Regions from separate parts of the Glutamicibacter sp. NPDC090743 genome, predicted to be linked through region 3. Evidence: riboswitches for the same ligand, from Rfam matches in the RefSeq annotation. Region 3 holds a riboswitch; each other region holds the start of a gene.
What was found. A riboswitch is a leader RNA that binds a small molecule or an ion and turns the genes downstream of it on or off. The one in region 3 is predicted to bind S-adenosylmethionine.
Positions count from the first base shown of each region.

Region 1 (5,689 bases), on a different contig from region 3:
GTTGGCGAACAGCAGGTTGTAGCTGGCGGCCGCCTGCGTCAGGTACCCGCCGGTGGTGTGAACCAAGCCCTTCGGCTGGCCGGTGGTCCCCGAGGTGTACATGATGAACAGCGGCGTCTCCGCATCGAATGCCTGCGCGTGGTGCTCGGTGGATTGGGTATCAACCACCTCATGCCACCAGATGTCGCGGCCTTCGGTCCACGGGATTTCGTCGCCGGTGCGGCGGATAACCAGGACCTTTTCGATTTCGTTCTCGCCGGCAACGGCCGCATCGGCGTTGCCTTTGACCGGAACCGAAGTGCCACGGCGGAACTGGCCGTCGGTGGTGACCAGGACCTTTGCCTTGGTGTCCTCCACGCGGAACCTCAGCGCTTCGGCGGAGAACCCGCCGAAGACCAGCGAATGGATGGCGCCGATGCGGGCGCAAGCCAAGGTGATGACAATTGTTTCAATGAGCACCGGCAGGTAAATGACCACGCGGTCGCCCTTCACCACACCCAGGGATTCCAAGGCGTTGGCTGCCTGGGAGACCCGCTCCTGCAAATTCTTGTAGGTGACGGCTACCCGGTCACCGGGCTCGCCTTCGAAATACAGTGCGACCTTCTGGCCGCGTCCCGCAGCTACATGGCGGTCGGCGCAGTTCACTGCGGCGTTCAGCTTGCCGCCGAGGTACCAAGAAATTTCCGGTCCGCGCTTGGCATCCGGATCGGCCGGAATGATGCGGCTGGTGGTGTGCCACGGGGTGTCCCAATCCAAGAGGTTCGCCGCTTCGTCCCAGAATTCCTGGCGTGCTGCCTCTGAAACTTGAGTTGAGGTTGTTGCCAATTCGGTGGTCATCGCAAACTTTCTTTGGTGAGGGGTAGTTTTGTCAGCGGGTACTAGCTGGTCCGGTTTCAGGTCCAGCGCTTGATAGCCCAGCGTTCTGCTATCGACAGCAGGGCATCGGTGATCTTTCCAAAGACGGCCAGCAGCACGATGGTCATGATTAGGCGGTCCAATCGGCCGTTGTTCTGCGAGTCGGTGAGCAAGAAGCCAAGGCCCATTGACGCGCCGAGGAGTTCGGCTGCGACCAGGAAGAGCCAAGCTTGGGCTAGTGCCAAACGCAGTCCGGAGAAGATCGAAGGGACCACTGCGGGCAGCTGGACCGTGCGCAGCAGCTTCAATCCCTTCAACCCGAAGGCGCGGGCTGCTTCGACCAGGTGGGCATCGACATGGCGCAACGCCAAGGCGACGGTGGTAAAGACCGGGAAGAAGGCACCAATGATCACGAGTGTGACCTTGGAATCTTCACCCATTTTCATCCAGAGCACCAGCAGCGGAACCCAAGCCAAGGAAGGGACTGCACGCAGGGCGCTGATGCTCAGTCCCAGAAATGCATCTGCCAATTTGGACAGCCCGACAAGCGCACCCAGCGCCAAGCCCAGCAATGATCCGAAGGCGAAACCGAGAAGAACACGCTGAGTGGAGATGCCGATGTGCTTTCCGAGTTCGCCATCCTGGAAGAGCTCAATGGCAGCAGAAACCACTGAACCCGGAGTTGGCAGTGTCCACGGAGCAACGATTCCGGTAACGGTGACAAATTGCCACACAGCCAGGGTGGTCAGCGGCAAGACCAGCGCAAGCAGCCATTTCGGGGCACGCAGGATCGTTGCGGCCATGCTGGCCTTCTGCTTGGCAGGTGTTTGGCTTCCGCGGGTTCCAGCCACGTTAGTGGGACTCATGGCTGGTTACTCTCCGGAGATCTTTGTTGCGTCTGCCTTGACGGCAAACTGGTCATCGATGAGGGTTTCCAGAGCTTCATCAACGGATTCCTGCTCCGAGACATCGCCGCTGGCGACCAGCGTGGGAGCAATCTTGCTCAGGACTCCAGTGAATTTGGCGTCGGGAACTGCCGGAACGTCCAGATTGGAGCGTTCCTCAATGACGGTGGCAGCAACTCCTGGTTCGAGCCCTGCTACGTCGGCCAGGATTTCTGCGGTTTCCTCGGGATTGTCAGCTGCCCAGCCACGAGCCTTTTCGTAGGCATCGACAACGAGCTGGGCGAGTTCGGGGCTCTGCTCAATGAAGTCTTCGCGAGCGTTCAGCGCACCGTAGGTGTTGAAATCCAAGTTCCGGTAAACCAGTTGCGCGCCGTCTTTTTCGGCAGCGGCCATGATCGGATCCAAACCGCTCCAGGCATCAACCGAGCCGTTGGCCAGGGCGGTACGTCCATCGGCATGCTGGAGGTTCTGCAGCTTGATGTCAGCTTCAATCAAGCCCGCGGATTCCAGCGCCTGCAGCAGGAAGAAGTATGGGTCGGTGCCCTTTGTAGCGGCCACGGTCTTGCCAGCGAGATCTTCAACGGACTCGATTTTTGAGTCCCTATCCACTACCAGGGCCGCCCATTCCGGCTGCGAATACAGTGCGATGGTCTTGATGGGTGCACCGTTCGAACGGTTCAGGAGCGCAGCGGAACCGGCTGTGGAACCAACATCGATTGCGTCGGCGCGAAGAGCTTCATTGGCCTTGTTGGAACCAGCGGACTGGATCCATTCGACATTTACGCCCTGCTCCTTGGCGGCTGCTTCCAACCATCCCTTTTCCTTGAGCACCAGGCTCAGCGGGTTGTATGTGGCAAAGTCGATGGACAGGGTCTGACCATCCGAGGAGGCTGTAGCGTTTTCGCCAGCACAGCCGGTCAGGGCAATTGCGCCAACGAGCAAGGCGGCGGCGGACAATGCAGTGCGGCGGGTGAGACGGTTCAAAAGCATGGAGAATCCTAGAATTGTGCGTGCAAGCGGTGTAGGTGAAAGGCAGAGAGGCCGCCGAATGGTTCGGGCCCCACGGCGTGCCCGGGACTAATGGTTGGTTGGGTCGACGCCGAGCAGGCGCAATAGGTGCAGACGATCTGCAACGAACTTTTCATCGGTATGCCGGCGTGGATGCCCAGCTGAGATGGACAGATCTTCGATGACGCCCGCTGCACTATGCCCAGCACCTCGCCCCAGAACAATCACGCGGTCAGCCAAAGTCAACGCCTCGTCCACATCATGGGTCACCATGAGAACGGTGGTGGGGAACGATGCGTGAATCGAGAGCAGCAGATCCTGCATCTTCAAGCGTGTCAGCGCATCGAGGGCTCCGAAGGGTTCATCAAGAAGCAATACACCCGGGCGCCGAGCCAGCGCGCGAGCCAGCGAAACCCGCTGCGCCATGCCTCCGGAGATCTCTCGTGGGCGCAAGCTGGCTGCATGGCTCAGACCGGTCAGCTCGATCAACTCATCGATCAGCGAGTTGCCGGCGCGCTTATCGGTTTCCGGTGCCAGGCCTAGTGCAATGTTCTGGCGAACCGAGCGCCATGGCAGCAGCCGGGGCTCCTGGAAGGCAACGGCGCATAACTCGTTGATGCCGGTGACCTCGCGGGTGCCGGTGCGGATGGTGCCGGTGGTGGGGTGGTCCAAGCCCGATACTGAACGCAGCAGCGTGGATTTTCCGCAACCGCTGGCTCCAAGAATGGCCACGACTTGACCTGCTGGAATTTGCAGGTTGATATCGGCCAGGACGGTGCGGCTTTCCATCTTGGTGGTGAAGGTCCGCGACACGTTGCTGAACTGCACGTCCAGGGCGCTTGAAGCTGAGACAACGGGAGCTGCCTCGGGCGCTGCAAAGGAAAGAGTCATGTTCATCTCCATCGGTCCTGGCGGTAGCACCGGCCTGCAGAGCAAAACTCCAAAGGTGGTTGCTGCGGCGTCAACGAGCCAGATCTCTCGGCCGCTCGGGATGGTTACGTGTCCATTACAACGAGTCGAACGATTTGAACGCAAATCTCGCGTAATATGAAAAAATCTTCGACAACTACGTCACATTGCCCAGAAATTTCGTTATTTATTTTATTGCAGGCTGGTTTGCTCGACATTAAGCAAAACTTTGCAACTCATCTTCGGCAGGACACGGATTAGGCTGTGAAATTTGAAGATGGGCACTGCCGGCACTGGGACGAAATGTGACTTCGCGGGTTGGAATCACCGGTTTATTACCGTTACAAATGAATTACGACCCATCCAGAGCGGCTGAGAGATCTGGCTCCACGACGCCGCAGCAACCACCCCAATAGCGGGACGGTGCTACCGCCAGGACCGATGGAAAGAATTGAGAACCCTGATGCCTATTGGTGAATCGCACAATGCCCTCGGACTGGACTTCAACCAGCTCAGTGACCCTTCGCAGGCCACCGCAATGGGCCTGGACAAGTTTGAAGAACAGTTGCCGACTAGGCAATTGCTGAAAATCACCCCCGGACCAAGTGCGGATGAGCAATACGACCGGCTGGCCGAAATCTTCCGTCCCGTTTTTGCGCAGATCGCCGCAACCGCCAAGGACCGCGACTTGAACCGCGTGCTTCCTTTCGAGCAGGTAGGCCTGCTGAATCGCGAGCGGTTCGGTGCGTTGCGCCTTTCCGTTGCCGATGGGGGCTACGGCGCACGGCTGGTGGATGTCTTCCGCTTGCTCATCGAGCTGTCCGAGGCGGACTCCCACGTAGGCCAGCTGTGGCGTGCACATGTCGCATTCGTCGAGAACGTCTTGGCGCTGGAGGACGAAGAGCTGCGCAAGAAGTGGGTCGCTCGCATCGCTGCCGGGCAGATTATCGGCAACGCCTACACCGAACGCGGTGGCAACGCCCTGGGCACCTTGAACACCAAGGCCAGCACCGTGGACGGGCGCTGGGTGATCGACGGTGAAAAGTACTACTGCACCGGCACCATTTTTGCCGACTGGACCACCGTTGCCGTGGCCCACCCGGAGCTCGCCGGCCGCCAGATCGCCGTGGTCTCCACCCAGCGCAGCGGCGTCAAGATCCTCGACGACTGGGATGGATTCGGCCAGGGGCTTACCGGAACCGGCACCACCGAATTCCACCAGGTCCCGGTGGATTGCTTCATGCCGCAGCAGACCAATGACTCCGAAGCGGCGATCTTCCAGCTGGTGCTCATGGCCGTGCAGGCCGGCATCGCCCGCGCCGCGCTGAACGACCTGCGTAGCGCGGTGCAGGCGCGCACCCGCATCTTCACCACCGGAACCGGGGTGCCGGTATACCAGGAACCCCAGGTCCTCCAGCTGGTGGGCGAAGTTTCCGCGGAGTCCTTCGCTGCCGACTCCGTGGTGATCGGCGCGGTACTCGAAGTTGAAGCCGCCTTGGGCGACCCGGGACTGAACGACGAAGAACGCTACGCAGTATGCGAGCTGGCCGCCAACCGCGCGCAAACCGTGGTGCAGCCACTGGCCATCGGCGTGACCAGCAAGCTCTTCGACGGACTGGGAGCCTCGTCCACCAGAAGCGGCTGCAACCTGGACCGGCACTGGCGCAATGCGCGCACCATCGCCACGCATAACCCGGCGATCTACAAGGCGCGCATCGTCGGGGACTACGAGATCAACGGTGTCCAGCCGCAGCGGCTGTCCGTCACCGGCGAAGATTCAACCCAGCGGGCTTGAGGGCCTGCGACGCAAACCAGCAACTTTCCACGATTACCGACCTATGGGGGCAAAGCCATGAGCGAGAACAAGCGCGAGATCTTATTCAACGCATTCGACATGAACTGCGTGGTGCACCAGTCGCCGGGCCTGTGGCGCCATCCGCAGGACAAGGCCTCGACCTACAACACCCTGGGCTACTGGACCCACCTGGCCAAGGTGCTGGAAAAGGGGAAGT
Region 1 covers NZ_JBIVXE010000006.1:239,964-245,652, reverse strand. The annotation lists gene acs (acetate--CoA ligase) at 1-837, opposite strand, end outside; gene ACIQTS_RS14160 (ABC transporter permease) at 894-1,658, opposite strand; gene ACIQTS_RS14155 (aliphatic sulfonate ABC transporter substrate-binding protein) at 1,728-2,750, opposite strand; gene ACIQTS_RS14150 (ABC transporter ATP-binding protein) at 2,838-3,659, opposite strand; SAM riboswitch class I at 3,665-3,766, opposite strand; SAM riboswitch class I at 4,034-4,125, shown strand; gene ACIQTS_RS14145 (acyl-CoA dehydrogenase) at 4,141-5,472, shown strand; gene ACIQTS_RS14140 (LLM class flavin-dependent oxidoreductase) at 5,530-5,689, shown strand, end outside.
Region 1: another riboswitch for S-adenosylmethionine. It lies ahead of ACIQTS_RS14145 (acyl-CoA dehydrogenase); the one in region 3 lies ahead of ACIQTS_RS04980 (acyl-CoA dehydrogenase family protein).

Region 2 (5,689 bases), 180 kb from region 3:
CCCAGGGGGTGTGGTGGTTCTCGTCCAACTGCGCGTGGCCGCGTACTTCAGTGGCTGTGATTTCATCGAATTCCAGTCCGATGCTTTCGCTGAAACGGCTGGACTTGTTGGGAATCCGTGGTGCTGAGTTATCCAATTGGTGATCCTCGGGCTAGTTCGGTGTGCTGGCTTCTAGCGCCTGGGCGCGCAGGACATTCTTCTGCACCTTACCAGTGGAGGTGCGCGGCAGATCCTGCGGGAAGACGATGGTGCGCGGCACCTTGAAACCGGCCAGCTTTTCGCGGGCGAATTCAATCAGCGTTTGCGCGTCCAGGGAGGATCCGCTGGCGCGGATGACATATGCCACCGGACGCTCGCCCCATTTCTCGTCCGCTATGCCGATGACGGCCAGGTCCAGCACCTCGGGGTGCGAGGCCAGCGCCTGCTCCACCTCGATGGTGGAGATGTTCTCGCCGCCGGAAATGATGATGTCCTTGGCCCGGTCGCGCACCTGGATGTAGCCATCCGGGTGCATGACACCCAGATCGCCGGTGTGGAACCAGCCGCCATGGAAAGCTTGGGTAGTGGCCGCTTCATCGCGATAGTAGCCGATCATGACGTTATTGCCGCGCAGCACGATTTCGCCCATGGTCTGTCCATCCGCCGGGACATCGTTCATGTTCTCGTCAACAATGCGTGCGGACTCGGCGGTAATCATGCCAACGCCTTGGCGGGCGAGCTTCGCGGCCCGGTCCGGGCCATCGAGGGCATCCCACTCATCCTGGTACTCGCACACCGTGTACGGTCCGTATACCTCGGTGAGGCCATATACATGGACTACCTCGATGCCCAGCTTCTGCAGCTTGGAGATGATTGCCGGGGACGGGGGAGCTCCTGCGGTGGTGATGCGCAGTGGCGCATCGAGCTGGTGGGCGCGGGTGGAGTCGGCGATGATGGAGCAGACGGTCGGAGCGCCGCACAAGTGGGTGGTTCCAAGATTCTCGATGGCATCCCAAACGGAATCTTCGCGCACGCCGCGCAGGCACAGGTGGGTTCCTCCCGCCGCGGTGACGGCCCATGGAGTGCACCAGCCGTTGCAGTGGAACATCGGCAGGGTCCACAAGTAGCGGGTCTTGGCGGTGAAGCCCTGGTGGTGCGCTTCGCCCAACGAGTTCAGGTAGCTGCCGCGGTGCGAGTAGAGCACACCCTTCGGCTTGCCGGTGGTGCCCGACGTGTAATTGAGAGTGATCGGAGCCCGCTCATCGGCGATGGCGTAGGGAAGTCTTTCATCCGAGGCTTGTGCGATTAGCTCGTCCAAGGTGGCGTCCACGGGCACGTCCGGACGTTCTCCGGCGTACTGGTCATCGGTGATCTCGATGAGCGCCTCCAGCGTTGGGTTCTCGCGGCGCAGGGTCTTCGTGTTCTCCAACAGCTCTGTGTCGGCAAGCATCAGCTTGGCAGCAGAATGATCAATGATGTATTGCAGCTCGTGGGCCGAAAGTCGGGTGTTCAGGGCAACGAGGACTGCGCCTGACAGCGGTACGGCGTAATGCGCCATGAGCATTTCGGGAGTATTCGGTGCCAGCACGGCCACGCGGTCGCCCGGCTCAATGCGAGCCTTCAGCGCCTGGGCAAAGCGGTGCACCCGTGCTTCGAAATCTTCATAGGAGAAGCTGCGAGTTCCATGGATGACGGCGGTCTTCTTCGGATAGGCCTCGGCTGTGCGTTCCAAGAAACGCAGTGGGGTCAATTCTGAATGGTTTGCCTGAATCTCTACCATGGTGTGGCTATTCCTCAATCGTCATCGATGGTTACGGAGAACAATAAGCAGGAGTGTGACTCAATGCACTCCATGACCAATAGTGGCATGAACCTCAGCGTCATGCCGGGAAACCAAGTTTCATTACGGTGGGCGGTAGGGAATTCGCGCCAGGGCACCGAGCCCAGGGGAGGCGTTAGTGTTCTGCCGAATCAAGAGCGGCGGAAGCCTGCTGCGATCATGGGGCCGAGGCGTTCAAGAAGCGCGGCGTATGGCGAATAAAAGACTGCCCAAGGACTTCTGGCGGGGCCTTGGATCGAATATTGCGTCGAATATTGCGATTTGCGAAGTGAAATGTTTGACGGCTGTTCGTCATGAGCCATATCGTTTTAAACAGAATCAAGAGCATCAGCTATAAGCCCTGGCTTGCTGATCGGCAACCCTCTCAACGGTAGTGGGGTGCTCCAGGTGAGGATTCGGTTCCACACAAAATGTGCTGGAACAAGTACCGCACACGGCGCGGAACTTCAGCCCAAGCGGCTTCGAGTAACGAGAAGCCAATGCTTGCAGGCTACTGCGCGGTGGGCAAGACCCAAAGGAATCGAGCCATGTCATTGAATCTTGAACTTGACCCGTTGACCCTGCGCAAGGTTTTCGCTCAGCATCCATCAGGGGTAGCCGCCCTCTGTGCAGAACTGGATGGCGTGAAGACCGGAATTGTCGCTTCATCGTTTACCGTGGGAGTTTCCCTCGAACCTGCACTGGTGATGTTCGCCGTGCAGAAGTCCTCGAACACTTGGCCAAAGCTGCGCGAAGCTGGCCGCATTGGCGTCTCAGTGCTGAGCGAACGCAATGATGGTGTCTGCGCTCAGATTGCGTCGAAAAATGGCGACCGGTTCCGCGGAATCGATACCTATTCCTCGGATCAGGGCGCGCTCTTCGTCAACGACTCCACGTTGTGGCTGGAGACTTCGATCTACAACGAGGTCGAAGCGGGGGATCACTGGGTAGTCCTGATGGAAGTCCACGGGCACCGCACCTCCGAGCACTCGCCACAGATCTTCCATGATTCGCGGTTCCATTCGCTGCCGATTCCTGAGCTCGTATAAGCGCTTCGCATCTTCCAAAGCTCCGGCGAGATCAAATCATCGATCTGGCCGGAGCTTTTTGAATTCCGGTTGGGCGGGTTGAGCCGTTCCCCGCAGCCCTCGACACCGGCAATGCCCGTTCTCTCTCGCCACCCTGAAGACGTGGCAAGATGGCTGGCAATCTCATGGCCTGCCATCTTGGGCCAGCTGCCCCAGGCATTTGGCGATAACCTCGTCATCAAAGTATCTGTCGCGAGAAACCTTGAACTCGCCATATCCGCCACCCGCCTGGGCTGTCGAACAGAACCGCGCAGGTAGCTCATGGATCCTCGCTGCACGCTGGACCAGAGTGGCAGCGAATTGCCGGCAACCCTCGGATGGGGTTTCCGAGCCATGCAAAGGCTGCGCATCACAAATGAAACCGGCGCTTTATGGCGTCTTCACTGGCGCGCGTCGCGGACGCGAAGTGGCGAGAGTGCGCCGGCAGCCCAGTCGCTGATCCAGGTTCGCCCGCAGAGTCGTTGCACACATTAAGTTATCCACCGCCCCCGAACGCAGAAACCCTAGCCGATTGTGGACTACTGGAAGATCCGGCCTTGCTGGCGAATTTAATCCACGGTGACTTAGGGTTTTGTAAATTCACCAGTATCCACAAGGTTATCCACAAAACTGTGGACAAGACGTGGGCAAATGTGTACAAAGGGTGAAAAACCCCGGGAACTAGGCGATTAAGGGTGTTGATAACCTTGGGTCGGTTGGCGTGAGCTTCAATGAATTAAGTTTCTGTCCACAGGTGTGCGAATACAAACAACCAAGTCAACAGATATTAATGATACGTAGAGTGGGGTAATCCACAGAGTTCTCCCCAGACTGTGAACAGGGAACTCCACAGGTAGAGGAGTGTTATCCACATATTCTGTGGATAATGAGGTTTACGCCTGTTAATAACAGCCCTAGTGTTGGGTTCGGGAGAGAAATATCCACAGGCGCCTGACATCCAAATGTCCGTATCGACTGACACGATGAAGCGTTGCCATGAGGCAAGGATAATTTTTCCCAGCGGGTCAATAGGGGATGGAAGTGTCTGCAATGAGTGCTGAGCCGGTTTACGAAGGACGAGATTCCGACGCAGGGCGCAAGCCGCCACAGGATATCGAGGCCGAGATGTCGGTCCTCGGTGGCATGATGCTCTCCAAGGACGCCATTGCTGACGTCGTTGAATCCATTCGCGGCACCGACTTCTACCGTCCCTCCCACGAATCGATTTACGAGGCGATTGTCGACCTCTACGGTCGTGGCGAACCAGCCGATGCGGTCACCGTAGCCGACTTGCTGACCAAGCGCGGCGAAATCTCGCGCATTGGTGGCGCCGCCTACCTTCACAATCTCATCCAGCAGGTTCCAACTGCAGCCAACGCCGGGTACTACGCAGAAATTGTGCGCGAACGCGCCGTGCTGCGCCGATTGGTTGACGCTGGAACGCGTATTGTCCAAATGGGCTACTCGCCAGATGGTGAAGTTGACGCAATCGTCAACGAAGCCCAGGCAGAGGTCTACAAGGTGGCCGAGAACCGCAGCAGTGAAGACTACGTGCGCCTTTCGGACATCATCGAAGACACCGTTGATGAAATCGAGAACGCGGCCAACGCGGGCGATGGCATTACCGGTGTGCCCACCGGATTCTATGAATTCGACGAGCTGACCCAGGGCCTGAAGGGCGGCCAGATGATCATCATCGCCGCCCGTCCTGCGGTGGGCAAGTCAACCTTCGCGCTGGACTTCGCCCGTTCTGCTGCCATCAAGCACAATATGGCCACCGTGTTCTTCTCCTTGGAAATGGGCCGCAATGAAATTGCGATGCGCCTGCTCTCGGCCGAAGCATCCATCCAGCTCCAGGATCTGCGCAAGGGCTCGGTGGAAGACGCGCAGTGGACCAAGATCGCCACGACCATGGGCCGGCTGAACGAAGCCCCGTTGTTCATTGATGATTCGCCGAACATGTCCATGATGGAAATCCGTGCCAAGTGCCGTCGCCTCAAGCAGCGCAACGAGCTGCGCATGATCATCCTGGACTACCTGCAGCTGATGAGCTCGGGCAAGCGTGTGGAATCGCGCCAGCAGGAAGTTTCCGAGTTCTCGCGTAACCTCAAGCTGCTCGCCAAGGAACTCGACGTTCCGTTGATTGCGCTGTCGCAGCTGAACCGTGGTTCCGAGCAGCGTACCGACAAGAAGCCAATGGTTTCGGACCTGCGCGAATCGGGCTCGATTGAGCAGGACGCCGACATGGTGATTTTGCTGCACCGTGATGACGTCTACGACAAGGAAAACCGGCCGGGCGAAGCTGACGTGATTATCGCGAAGCACCGTGCCGGTCCGACCAAGACCATCACCGTGGCCTTCCAAGGCCACTACTCGCGCTTCAACAACATGTCCACCGAGGGTTAGTCCCAGTCAGAACTCAATGGCACCTACTAAGCCAGCGAATTGCTGGCTATAGTGGGTGCCATGTTCGCTTCGATGCAGGCTTTGCTGTGGGGCACTGTGGCCGGCTCGGCCCTGCTGCTGGGATCTGGCGCGGCCTGGTGGCTGAAGATCCCCAAGGTCTGGGTCAGCGCCATCATGGCCTTCGGTGCCGGGGTCCTGGTCAGCGCACTGGCCTTCGAGCTGGTGCTCGAAGCCTATGAAACCGGCGGCCTCGTTGCGACGCTGGGCGGCGTGATCGTGGGCGCTGCCTTGTATTTCGGCGCGAACCGGCTGCTGGCCTGGAGAACCTCAAAGCGGCAGGCGCAGCGCGCAGGAGAGCAGGAGGCATCCGGAACCGCGCTCGCGGTCGGTGCACTCATCGACGGCATTCCCGAGTCCG
Region 2 covers NZ_JBIVXE010000002.1:504,513-510,201, reverse strand. The annotation lists gene ACIQTS_RS05790 (PaaI family thioesterase) at 1-136, opposite strand, end outside; gene ACIQTS_RS05785 (long-chain-fatty-acid--CoA ligase) at 152-1,759, opposite strand; SAM riboswitch class IV at 2,136-2,252, shown strand; gene ACIQTS_RS05780 (flavin reductase family protein) at 2,347-2,847, shown strand; gene dnaB (replicative DNA helicase) at 3,916-5,271, shown strand; gene ACIQTS_RS05770 (ZIP family metal transporter) at 5,332-5,689, shown strand, end outside.
Region 2: another riboswitch for S-adenosylmethionine. It lies ahead of ACIQTS_RS05780 (flavin reductase family protein); the one in region 3 lies ahead of ACIQTS_RS04980 (acyl-CoA dehydrogenase family protein).

Region 3 (5,689 bases):
GCAAGCGCCTAGAGCCAGCAGCACCGCTGTTGTCAGCAGCACGGCGAGAACATCCGCGCTGACGCGTTCAGCCTTCACGCCTTGCGCCATTTTCCGGTACCGGGCACGCTGCGAGAGCAGAATCCCGAATGCCATCGAGGAAGATATCGCAATCAGCAGGATCACGGCCAGGCCATAGTGCGGAAGCCAGCGCAGGAAGACCGCGGAAACCACGAGAAATGAAACCATTGTCCGGTTCCACGCGAAGACGGTGCGCTCTGGCTGCAACCCCGGGTCGCTGATCTCGATGGGCTCTTTCATCACGAGCTGAGGGACCAGAAAATCATGGCGATCGCTGCCAGTGAGGCCACCACGGCACCGAATGCCAGCAGCGGGACAATGGCGGGAATCGGCAACGGCCTGCCGGTGCGCATGCTGCGTTCCACGCGGACCCAGCGCACGGCTGCACCGGCGGCAATCAGGATGCCGACGCCGATCACCAGCACCGCCAGCCAGGTGCGAACTGGCGACGGGAAGGCCTCTGCGGCGAATGCCTCCAGCGCTGTGCCGCCCGCGAGGAAGGCTAGCGAAGTTCGAATCCAGGCCAAGAAGGTGCGCTCGTTGGCCAGCGTGAAGCGCGGGTCAGGCTCACTGCCCCGTGGCAATATCCAGCGTGAAAGCGGATGATGGCATCAGCTTGCCGATGAAATAACCCGTCTACAGGAGACAGATGAAGCCAGTGATGAAGACCGGAATGCATGCAGTGGCGCTTGGAACTGCTGGCGGCCCGCTATTGAGGCCGGATCCAGGAACCGGTCACCGTCGCGGAATTTCTACCGCGATCGTTGTGGACGGCCACGCTTACTTGGTGGATTGCGGCCATGGCGTCGGTTTGGGCCTGGCTGAGATCGGGATTCACCCCACTTCCCTGCGCGGAATTTTCATTACCCATCAGCATTCAGACCACGTCATTGACCTGAATTCTGTCATGGTCCTGGGCGGCCTTGGGTTCCGCGGCACCGAGGGTCGGCAGGTTCCTGTTTTCGGACCGGGTGATCGAGGAGTGCTGCCCTCGATGCAGACAGCGTCCGAAGAACCGGAAGCCATATTTCCGCAGTCGCCCACACCCGGGACCAACGCCATGGTCAACTTGCTGCTGCGCGCCCATGCGACAGATCTCAACGATCGCCGACGGGATTCGGCGGCACCTGATATTTCGGATATTTTCCATGGCGTAGATATCGAGATTCCCGCCGGCACAGGCTTCCACCCCAACCACAACAACCATCCGGACATGGAGCCTTTTGAAATATACGCTGATCGGCATGTAAAAATTAGCGCTATCCTGGTCCAGCACCAACCTATCGCTCCGGCATTCGCATTCCGCTTTGATTCGAGATATGGATCGGTCGTGGTTTCCGGCGATACAGCGCCAAGCGCAAATCTTGCGCGCCTGTCCCAAGGCTGCGACTTGCTGTTCCATGAAGCTATTGATCTGGAGGCCATCGCTCGTAGCTACCCGCATGCCTCATCCTCCGAACTGGAAGCGAGCATGGGACATCATCGGCGCGCGCACACCACCGCAGAAGACGCAGGTCGAATCGCCCAGCGGGCTGGAGCACGGAACTTGGCGCTGCATCATTTGGTTCCCGCTGGATCTGGAATGGAAGTTTGGCAGCGGGTTTCGAAACAGTTCTCTGGCGGCCTCTTCGTGCCCCGCGACTTGGATATCTTCCATATCGCAAGTGGCACGGTTACCCAGGTGCGCTAGGGCCAAGGCCGGCAGCTATCCGTCAGGCGACTGGAACGATGGTCGATCAATTGCCCCGGGCCGACGACCACGAGCCCAGCACCGGCAAAGGATGCTGGGCCCGCAAGACCATGGAATCTACTTTGATGCACCAATCGCCCACACGCGCGGAAGCTCGGTGCCATTGACCGCCAGGTCGCCAATCAACCGCGCCTTGAACACCCAGGGGTTGTGGTTGCCGGCGGTACGGGCATTGCGCCAGTGCCGGTCCAGGTTCTTGGTAACGCTCGTGGCGCTGGCGGCCAGCGCATCAAAAGCGTGGGTGATCGCGTTGAGGACCAATGGCGTGAGCACCACCTGCGCCTGGGCGCTGGCCAGCTCTGCCGCATCGTTGGCTGCTTCGTCCTCATCCCCGGTCACCTCGCCGGTGTGCAGCGCCTGCGCAGTTTCATAGGCTCCCTGCAATGCCGTCGACACTCGTTCCACCGTTGCCGCGGCAGCGAAGGCCGCCGCGGAGACCTCGCCGATCACCTGCAGCAGCTGCGGGTCTTCGGCCGCCAGATTGGCCGCGGCATGGCTGAAGGTCCGCTTGCGCGCCTTCAGCTCGGCGGCGAAGTCGCGCTCGGCTGCTTTGGCGGAGCCGGCCAGAACAGCGAGCAGCACCTGCTGGTAGAAAGCTGTCTGGTACTTGAAACGCGTATCGAAGTCGATGAGGTCTTCTTCGGCGACAATCGCATCGGTGAAGGTGGAGGTGCCGGTACCCGTGGTGCGCTGGCCGAAGCCATCCCAGTCATCGGCCAGCTCGACGCCGGGCTGGTGGCGGTTGACTGCGGCGATCACGCGCTTTCCGGTGTCGGTGCGCTCTGCGTAGGTATCGAGCCAGTCGGCGAAGATCGAGCCGGTGGAGTAGTACTTGGTGCCGTTGATCTTGAATCCGCCCTCGCCGTCCGGGGTGACCTTGGTGATCACGTCCCCGACCTTGACGGTGCCGACCTCGGTCCAGGAGTTACCCACCAGTTCTCCCGCCACGAAGCGGGCCAGCCACTTGTCGCGCCCCGGGCCGGGGGCCGCAACCAGACGGTCCTCGACGAAGGCGAAGTGCGCGCGCAGCGCTTGGGCAATATTGGAATCCGCGGCCGCGAGATCCACGAAGAGCTCGAAGAGTTCGGGCAGCGTAGCACCGGCACCCCCGTGCGATTCCGGGATCCGAACCGCACCAAAGCCGGCAGCAGCCAGGTCCGCGACCTGCTGGTAGGGCAATTCGCCGGTGCGGTCGCGTTCAGCTGCACCCTGCGCAATGCGCGCGAAGAGCGGTGCGAAGCGGTTTTTGAGTCCTGCGAGTCGATTGCCAGTTGCAAGTACAGTCATCGTTCAGTCCAATCCGGGAGAAGTTTTCTTAGGTGTACAGCGAGAGCGGCTGGGACTCTCCGCGCAGGAAGTAGGCGCCGACCTCGATCTTCTTGTAGTCCACTGGGTCGTGCAGCGAATGGGTGCGCACATTGCGCCAGTACAGGTCCAGACCCACCGAGTTCGCAGTCGAAGATGAACCGGTCACCTCGAAGATCCGGTTCGCCACATCCACTCCCACCTCAGTGGAGACCACCTTGGCTTCAGCAATTTCCACGGCCAACGCCGCTCGTTCGGGCCGGGTGACTTCCCCGGCCTTCGAGAGCAGGGCATCGAATTTCCGGCCCAGCTTCTCGGTCAGCGCCGCCACTGCTGCAGTGCGGGCTTTGAGCTCTCCGACGGTGCGCTGGAAGATCGGGTCCTGCGAGTAGGTCTCTGCCTGCGAGAACAGCCAGGCGTTCTTGCGGCCCAGCAAGATCTGCTTGCCGCGCTCCAGTGCTCCCTGGGCGATGCCCAGGTAGAAGTTGGCGAAGGCCAACTGGATACCGGGGGTAAGCAGGGTGGAGACCGGTTCATCGGTGACGAATCCCAGCAAGTCCCCTGCTTCGAGCCGCACGTTGTGGAACTTCAAGGAATTCGACGCGCTCAGCCGCTGTCCCAGGTAGTCCCAGTCGTCAACGATTTCCAAGCCATCGATATCGCGTGGCAGAACCAACGCGAGAATCTGCCCGTCGTATTCTCCGCCCTGGACCAGCGCGTTGATGACGATGACCTCGCCAACACCGGAACCCGTGGAGAATCGCTTGGCTCCATGCAGTCGGTAGCCGTCCCCTTCGGCGCTCAGCGTCAAATCCGGATCAACTGGATTCACCGAATCGCCCCAGAGCCAGCCACCTTCCACGGTGCGCTGCCACCATGCCCCTTGCGCTTCTGCCGGGGCGTAGAACGCAATGCCGGACTGGTTGATGTAGTGGTAAGCCAGCAACTGCGAGATGGAGCCATCAGCTGCGGCCAGTATGCGGACCGCTTCGAAAGCCATTTCCCAATGGGCTCCGGCTCCGCCGAATTCTGCAGGCACCAAGAGATTGAGCAACCCGGCTTCGCGCAGCAGCTGCACTTCGGCGAAAGGCTGGGCGTTCTTTCGGTCGCGTTCGAGCGCGTCAGCCGCCAGCTGGCCAGCTACTTGCTGGGCGACGTCGCGCCAATGAGCCAGTTCAGCTTCATCAGCAGTGCCGGTGTAGGGCACGCGCGGCAATTGGGTATCCAGTACAGTCATCTTCGTTCTCCTCTTGGGCTATGGATTCCGAAGGATGCAGAAAATCTGCGGATCCATCGAACCTGGCGTTAGCACTACCTGCGGAGTGCAGGCTTGCTGCGGCGTCTCGGAGCCAGGCCTCTCAGCCGCTCTGGATGGGTTGTGCTCCGAGTCAAGCATTACTGGCAGGTCCTCGGGAAGGGCGCTGTCATGCGGAGGAACAGCAGGACAAAATACGTCATCTTCGCGCCTTCGCCCTGCCGGAAAACGGGCAGATAAGACGTCATATGACCTTCGCATGACGCACTTGGCATGCCGGAACTGGATCTCAAGAGCGTTCCCGCAGGCATCGATTGGGAACACAGCGTGGATCAGGGCACTTCCATGCGACCGCATAGAATGGCCATTCAAGATCAATCGGCAGAAGAGGCGGCAAGTGGATCCAGCAGGCGTGATTGCCTTCATGTTCGGGTTGCTGAGCATAACGCTGGTCGCAGCGTTCCTCGCCCCGATGGCACGGGACCGGAAGCTCGCTCGCAATGCGGCGATCGGCATCAAGACGCGCCACACCTTGGCCAGCGATGGGGCCTGGCTCGCCGGGCATCAGCAGGCTGCGCCCCTGCTTGCCGCGGCTTCCTGGGCCGGTTGGGCGGCATTGGCCAGCGCAGCAGTTCTCTGCCTGCTGGGCCAATTCGGTTTCGCCTTCGCCGCGACCGGAGCCGGCTACCTGGCCGCCATCGCGTTGCTGGTGATCTCGACTGCCACAGCGAATAAGGCCGCGCGGAGCTTCCCGGCGGCAGGCCTGGGCTAATCCAGTACTGCTTAAAGCAACGGATCGCGCCATCTGCCGATGGCGCGATCCGTTGCTTTCTTGGAAGGCGTGCTGCTAAAGCAGTACGGCTCCCAGGACCAGTACAGTCAGGAACCCCGCGGTGCCCTGGATGGCGGTAGCCACGCTCAGGGTCTTGTAGGCGGTGATCACCGGAATGCGGCTGAGCTGCGAGACGACCCAGAAGTAGGAGTCGTTGGCGTGCGAGACAACCATCGCACCGGCGCCTACTGCCAATACGGATAGCACCATGCCCAGCTCCGAACCCAAGCCCAGGGAGCCGAGCATCGGAGCGACCAGCGCGGAAGTGGTCACCATTGAGACGGTGGACGAGCCCTGGGCGGACTTCAGTGCAGCGGCGATCAGGAATGGCACAGCCAGGCCCAAGCCCAGTCCGCTGAGTGAATCCGAAAGAATCGTGGTCAGATCCGACGCGGCCAGGACCGCGCCGAAGCCGGCGCCGGCACCGGTGATCAGCAAGATCGGAGCAGCGGTGCGTACAGCTTCGTTCATCTGCTCATTGAAGACC
Region 3 covers NZ_JBIVXE010000002.1:323,356-329,044, forward strand. The annotation lists gene ACIQTS_RS04955 (DUF202 domain-containing protein) at 1-300, opposite strand, end outside; gene ACIQTS_RS04960 (YidH family protein) at 300-647, opposite strand; partial or broken gene ACIQTS_RS04965 (MBL fold metallo-hydrolase) at 734-955, shown strand; gene ACIQTS_RS04970 (MBL fold metallo-hydrolase) at 968-1,750, shown strand; gene ACIQTS_RS04975 (acyl-CoA dehydrogenase family protein) at 1,868-3,097, opposite strand; gene ACIQTS_RS04980 (acyl-CoA dehydrogenase family protein) at 3,126-4,352, opposite strand; SAM riboswitch class I at 4,403-4,493, opposite strand; gene ACIQTS_RS04985 (hypothetical protein) at 4,768-5,142, shown strand; gene ACIQTS_RS04990 (GntP family permease) at 5,218-5,689, opposite strand, start outside.

Region 4 (5,689 bases), on a different contig from region 3:
GAAGCCTTTTTGGTTTCCTTGGTAGCAAACCAGCCGGGCAAGCTAATCAGCAGCCCCACGACACCAACAATCGCCACCACCCAAAGAGCCGGGGCAGGCCATGAGTCCAGGTTGTTCTCATCCATGATGACCCCCGTAGAATACAGGGCAATCCCGCTGCATACCAAGGCAGTCAAGCTCATCCCGAGGGCCACGGACCATAGGGTTCTTCGATTTGCATCCACTGTCTGCTCCTTCGTATCTCCAGTCAACTGGCGCACCTCCAAGGAGGCTTCTGCTTCCGGAGAATTCTGAATAGTGCGTCAACCCAGAGTACTGTCTCCGATGCCTCTTAGCTGGGTGCCGCAGATGGAATCCTCGCCCAGAGAAATTTCAACTCCGTGCAGCATCGAGGGTGCGGCACCATGCTATTGCGAGATGCTGGAATGTTCTCGGGCCAAGGGAATTGAGTTTTCATATAGCAGTGCGGGCGGGATTTTTCTTGTTTCGTTCGTGCTCGTAGCGAATCGAACTCGATTCTCCCTGCCTGTTTTAGGGTTTGGGTCGTTTGGCCTTGTCTTGCAGTGCTGTGGTTTGCAGATTTTTCGATCTGTGATTGAATGCGTCGAGCACTTCGGGGCCACACCCACGGCATGCCGTGGGCCAATTGCATCGACCATGGTTCGGCAGAGGTCTTGTTCTTCCTTCGGAATGCTCCGTGCAAAAGTTCAGCGTCGTTGACCAAACCGGCCATTTCCGGGGAATTGCCGCAGAAAAATGGGTGCATGCAACGCAATGTTGCATGCACCCATTTCCTGGAATCTTGGACTCCCTAGGCAAGTACCTGGCGCTTGGAGGAAATGACGCCGGTATTGAATCCAGCCAGGCGCAGGCCGCCGTGGAAGCGGGCGTGCTCGATCTTCACGCAGCGGTCCATGACCACATTCATGCCCGCGGCCTCGGCGCGCCGGGCCACTTCCTCGTGCCAGGATCCCAGCTGCAGCCACAGGGTCTTCGCGCCTACGGCCAGGGCCTCGTCCAACACGGTAGGCAGGTCATCGTGCTTGCGGAAAACCTCCACCAGATCCGGGGTCTCCGGCAGATCGGCCAGCGACTTGTACACCGGCTGGCCCAGGATCTCATCGAGTACCGGGTTGATGAAATACACCTTGTACTTGGAGGAGGAGAGCAGGTAGGTAGCCACAAAATAGCTGGCGCGCGATGGCTTGTTCGAGGCGCCGACAATGGCGATGGACTTGGTGTCACGCAGGATCTCCAGGCGCTGTGCGGCTCCCGGGCCTTCCCAAGCGGTATCAACGGCAGTCATTAGATTGCTCCCTTCGAAGCGGTTGGCAATGCGCAGGCGGAACCGTCGTAGGCCGGTGCCTCGAACCCTGCGGCGGAACCGGCAATCGCTTCCTGCGAAGCGGCCAGCGCCTGGTCCAGATCCCAGAGGATGTCCTCGACATCTTCCAGTCCTACCGACAGGCGGATCAAATCTTCTGGCACGCCAGCGGAGACCAGCTGCTCGGCGCTCAGCTGCTGGTGGGTGGTGGAGGCCGGGTGCAGCACCAGGGTGCGGGCATCGCCGATGTTGGCCAGGTGGCTGGCCAACTGCAGGGCTTCGATGAACTTCGAGCCGGCTTCGCGCCCGCCCTTCACCCCGAAGCTGAAGACCGAGCCGACGCCCATGGGCAGTAGCTCCTTGGCCTGCGCGTGCTGCGGGTGGGATTCCAGGCCGGCATAGTTCACGTAGGTCACGCGCTCATCGGCCTGCAACCAGGCAGCGACCTGCTTCGCGTTGGACAGGTGGTTGTCCATGCGCTGCGGCAAGGTCTCCAGGCCCTGCAGCAGCTGGAATGCGGACTGGGCCGGCAGAGCCGGTCCGAAGTCGCGCAGCTGCTCGCTGCGCAGCTTGGTCAGGAAGCCGTACTCGCCGAAGTTGTCCCACCAGGAGACGTTGCCGTAGCTGGCAACCGGTTCGGTCATGGTGGGGAACTTGCCATTGCCCCAGTTGAACTTGCCCGACTCGATGACCACGCCGCCCAGGGTGGTGCCGTGCCCGCCGATGAACTTGGTGGCCGAGTGGATCACGATATCCGCGCCGTGCTCGATAGGGCGCAGGATGTACGGGGGAGTGAGCGTCGAATCGACTACCAGCGGGAGATTGTGGCGGTGCGCCACCTCGGCCAGGCCCTTCAGGTCAGCGATGTCGCCGGACGGGTTGGCCACCACCTCGGTGTAGACGGCCTTGGTGTTTTCCTGGATCGCCGCTTCGAAGTCGGCGGGATCATTGGAGTCGATGAAAGTGGTGTTGATGCCGAAGCGGCGCAGCGAGACATCGAGCTGGGTGATGGTGCCGCCATAGAGCTTCGAGGAAGCCACAATGTGGTCGCCTGCCTGGGCCAAGGCCGCGAAGGTGACGAATTCCGCGGCCATGCCCGAGCCGGTGGCTACCGCTCCGATGCCGCCTTCCAGCGAAGCCATGCGCTCTTCGAAAGCCGCTACGGTCGGGTTGCCGATACGCGAGTAGATGTTGCCGTACTTCTGCAAGGCAAAGAGGTTGGCCGCATCGTCAGCGTCCTTGAAGACGAACGAAGTGGTCTGGTAAATCGGCACTGCGCGTGAGCCATGCTCGGCATCGGGGGTGCCTCCGGCATGCAATGCGCGGGTGCGGAATCCAAACTTGTGATCTGCCATGGTGGCTTACGACTCCTTGTCGATTGGGGTTTCGCGGGCACCGCAGGGCGGGCCGCGATCGAGGCAGGAATCCCGGAATCAATGTCGCTTCCTGCTGTGGTCCAACGGGTAGGCGGCTGCATCGTTTCTGGCGGTAGCACCGTAACCACCGGATGTGGCAGGTTGCTGCGGCGTCATCGAACCAGATCTCTCAGCCGCTCGGGATGGTGTAATAATCTTCGCAACATGACCGTTCGTGACCCAACTATGAGTCGTAACGTTGCGTATTGGAGCTGTTATCGGAGATTCTTCGATACCTATTACCCCGGTTAGGCTGGAGTCATGGATACTTCGCTGGCACTGGTGCGACACGGGCAGACCGATTGGAACCTTGCAGGGCGCCTGCAGGGGCGTACCGATATCCCGTTGAACGATACCGGGCGCGAACAAGCTCGCGAGGTCGGGCGCCAGCTCATCGGCCAGAACTGGTCGCTGGTACTTGCTTCGCCCTTGGAACGTGCCCGGGAAACTGCCGCGCTGATTGCCCAGCAGATCGAGGCCGAGACGGGGAACGCTGTTCCGGAACTCATTGAACGCGGCTTCGGCCCGCTGGAAGGCCGGATCATGGCCGAGGTCAGCGAAGCGGAATCGGCTGCTGCCAAGGACCTGCGTGAGCCGCGTGCCCAGATCTTGAGCCGTGCGGTGCCAGCGCTGCTGGAGTTGGCCAGCAGGCATGCCGGGCGCAAGGTCATGATTGTCAGCCATGGGGCCACCATGCGCACCATCCGTGACGCATTGGCCGGAACCACGGATCCCCAAGGCGTGGAAAATGGCGAAATGCTCCACTTGGACTTGATCCGCCTTGAGCAGATCGCCAGCGAATTGGATCTGATGGCTTTCTAGGAATCCATGGGGTCTCTGCGTGAAGGAAATTTTTTTCATTCACGCCTCACAAAATGGTCTCCTCGTACGTTTACATGGTGAGAAGCCATGAAGGCGCAAATGCCAGGAGATCCATGCAAGCACCGTTCGAGCGGATAGTCCAGGACTATGGACTGAACGTCCTGCGCGTTTGCCGTGCCCTGCTTGATGAGCATCGCGCGCAAGACGCCTGGTCCGAAACGTTCCTTGCCGCGCTCAAGGCGTACCCGCAATTGCCTGAAGACGCCAATGTCCTGGCATGGCTAGTGCGTATTGCCCGGAACAAAGCCATTGACGAGTTGCGCAGGAACAAGCCGGAAATCCTCATCGGCCAAGACGTGGACAGCCTGGCCCCATCGGCCCAACGGCCGGATCTGCAGTTGGAGAACCTGCAGCTGTGGCATGAGGTGAACCAGCTTCCTGGCAAGCAGCGGCAGGTGGTGGCCTACCGCTATCTGGGCGGAATGAGCTACGCGCAAATTGCCGGAATCCTTTCCGGCACCGAAGCTGCCGCCCGGCGTTCGGGCGCCGATGGGATCAAGAATCTGCGGGCCCGGATGGATGACCAAGAACTATGGAGGGAGCAGCCATGAACGGAATAAATTATCGGCAGCAGGCTACGGCCGCTGAAGCGCAAATCCTCGACTCGCTGCAGGGCCGGCTCGTTGAGCGGGCCCGTGCACGGGAACTTGTTGATGTTGCCTATCGCGTGGTCGATAGCCCCGTGGGGGCCTTGCTGCTGGCCAGCACCGATGCCGGGCTGGTCCGGGTCGCTTTTGAATCCGAAGGCCATGACCGGATTCTGGAGGTGCTCTCGGAAAGGCTCAGCCCGCGGATCCTGCGCGACAATTCGAGCCTGGATGATGCCGCCCGGCAACTGGAGGAGTATTTCGCGGGCCAGCGGCATGGCTTCGATCTTCCGGTGGACTTGCAGCTCTCCACCGAGTTCCGCCGCCAGGTGCAGCTGGAACTGGGTCATATCGATTACGGGCATACCCTGAGCTACGCCCAGCTGGCGCAGCAGATCGGCAAGCCGAAGGCGGTGCGGGCCGTCGGTTCAGCCTGCGCCACCAACCCGATTCCCATCGTGCTGCCCTGCCATCGGGTGCTGCGCACCGATGGTTCATTGGGCGGCTACCTGGGAGGCTTGGAAGCCAAGTCCGAGCTGCTGAAGCTGGAGAACCCGGACTTCGCCAGCGGCGCCGCGACGCTGTTCTGACGGGCAGCTCCCGCATGAAACAAGTGCTGGGCTGCTGCCTCCCTTGCGGGAAGCAGCAGCCCAGCACTAATTGCTACGGGCTCGCGGCCCAGCAGCTGCTACTTGCTGCGCAGTTCGAAGCGATCTGCGTCCATGAGCTTGGCCCAAGCGGAGGCGAAGTCATTGACGAACTTCTCCTTGGCATCATCCGAAGCGTAAACCTCGGCCAGTGCACGCAGCTCGGAGTTGGCACCGAACACCAGATCCACGCGGCTGCCGGTCCAGCGGCCATCGGTGGTGGTGTAGGTCTGCTCGTCAGCGGATGGGGTCCATTCCAACCCCAGCTCCAGCAGGTTCGCGAAGAAGTCGTTGGTCAACGCGCCTGGGGTGTCGGTGAAGACGCCCAAGTTGGAGCCGTCCCAGTTATTGCCGATGACGCGCAGTCCACCGAGCAGTACGGTCGCTTCCGGTGCCGAGAGGCCCAGCAGATTCGCGCGGTCGATCAGCAAGTACTCGCTAGGCAGCTTGACGAAGCCCGAGTCGTAGTTGCGGAATCCGTCGGAAACTGGTTCCAGCCATGCGAACTGGTCAACGTCGGTTTGCTCCTGGGTTGCGTCTACGCGGCCCGGGGTGAATGGAACCTCGACCTGCTGGCCAGCTGCCAGGGCTGCCTGCTCGACTCCGACGTTGCCGGCTAGGACAACGACGTCCGCGAAGGAAGCCTTGATCCCGGAAGTGGCGTTGAAGTTGTCAACAATCTCTTCCAGCTTGGCAATTACCGGTTTGAGCTGCTCAGGCTGGTTCACGCTCCAGGAGACCTGTGGTTCCAGGCGGATGCGGCCGCCGTTAACGCCGCCGCGCTTATCCGAGGTGCGGAAGGTCGAAGCGGCCTTCCAAGCCGTGGATACCAGC
Region 4 covers NZ_JBIVXE010000006.1:251,318-257,006, reverse strand. The annotation lists gene ACIQTS_RS14210 (hypothetical protein) at 1-224, opposite strand, end outside; gene ACIQTS_RS14205 (CoA-binding protein) at 812-1,306, opposite strand; gene ACIQTS_RS14200 (O-acetylhomoserine aminocarboxypropyltransferase/cysteine synthase family protein) at 1,306-2,679, opposite strand; SAM riboswitch class I at 2,795-2,889, opposite strand; gene ACIQTS_RS14195 (histidine phosphatase family protein) at 3,001-3,561, shown strand; gene ACIQTS_RS14190 (RNA polymerase sigma factor) at 3,675-4,172, shown strand; gene ACIQTS_RS14185 (methylated-DNA--[protein]-cysteine S-methyltransferase) at 4,169-4,798, shown strand; gene katG (catalase/peroxidase HPI) at 4,897-5,689, opposite strand, start outside.
Region 4: another riboswitch for S-adenosylmethionine. It lies ahead of ACIQTS_RS14200 (O-acetylhomoserine aminocarboxypropyltransferase/cysteine synthase family protein); the one in region 3 lies ahead of ACIQTS_RS04980 (acyl-CoA dehydrogenase family protein).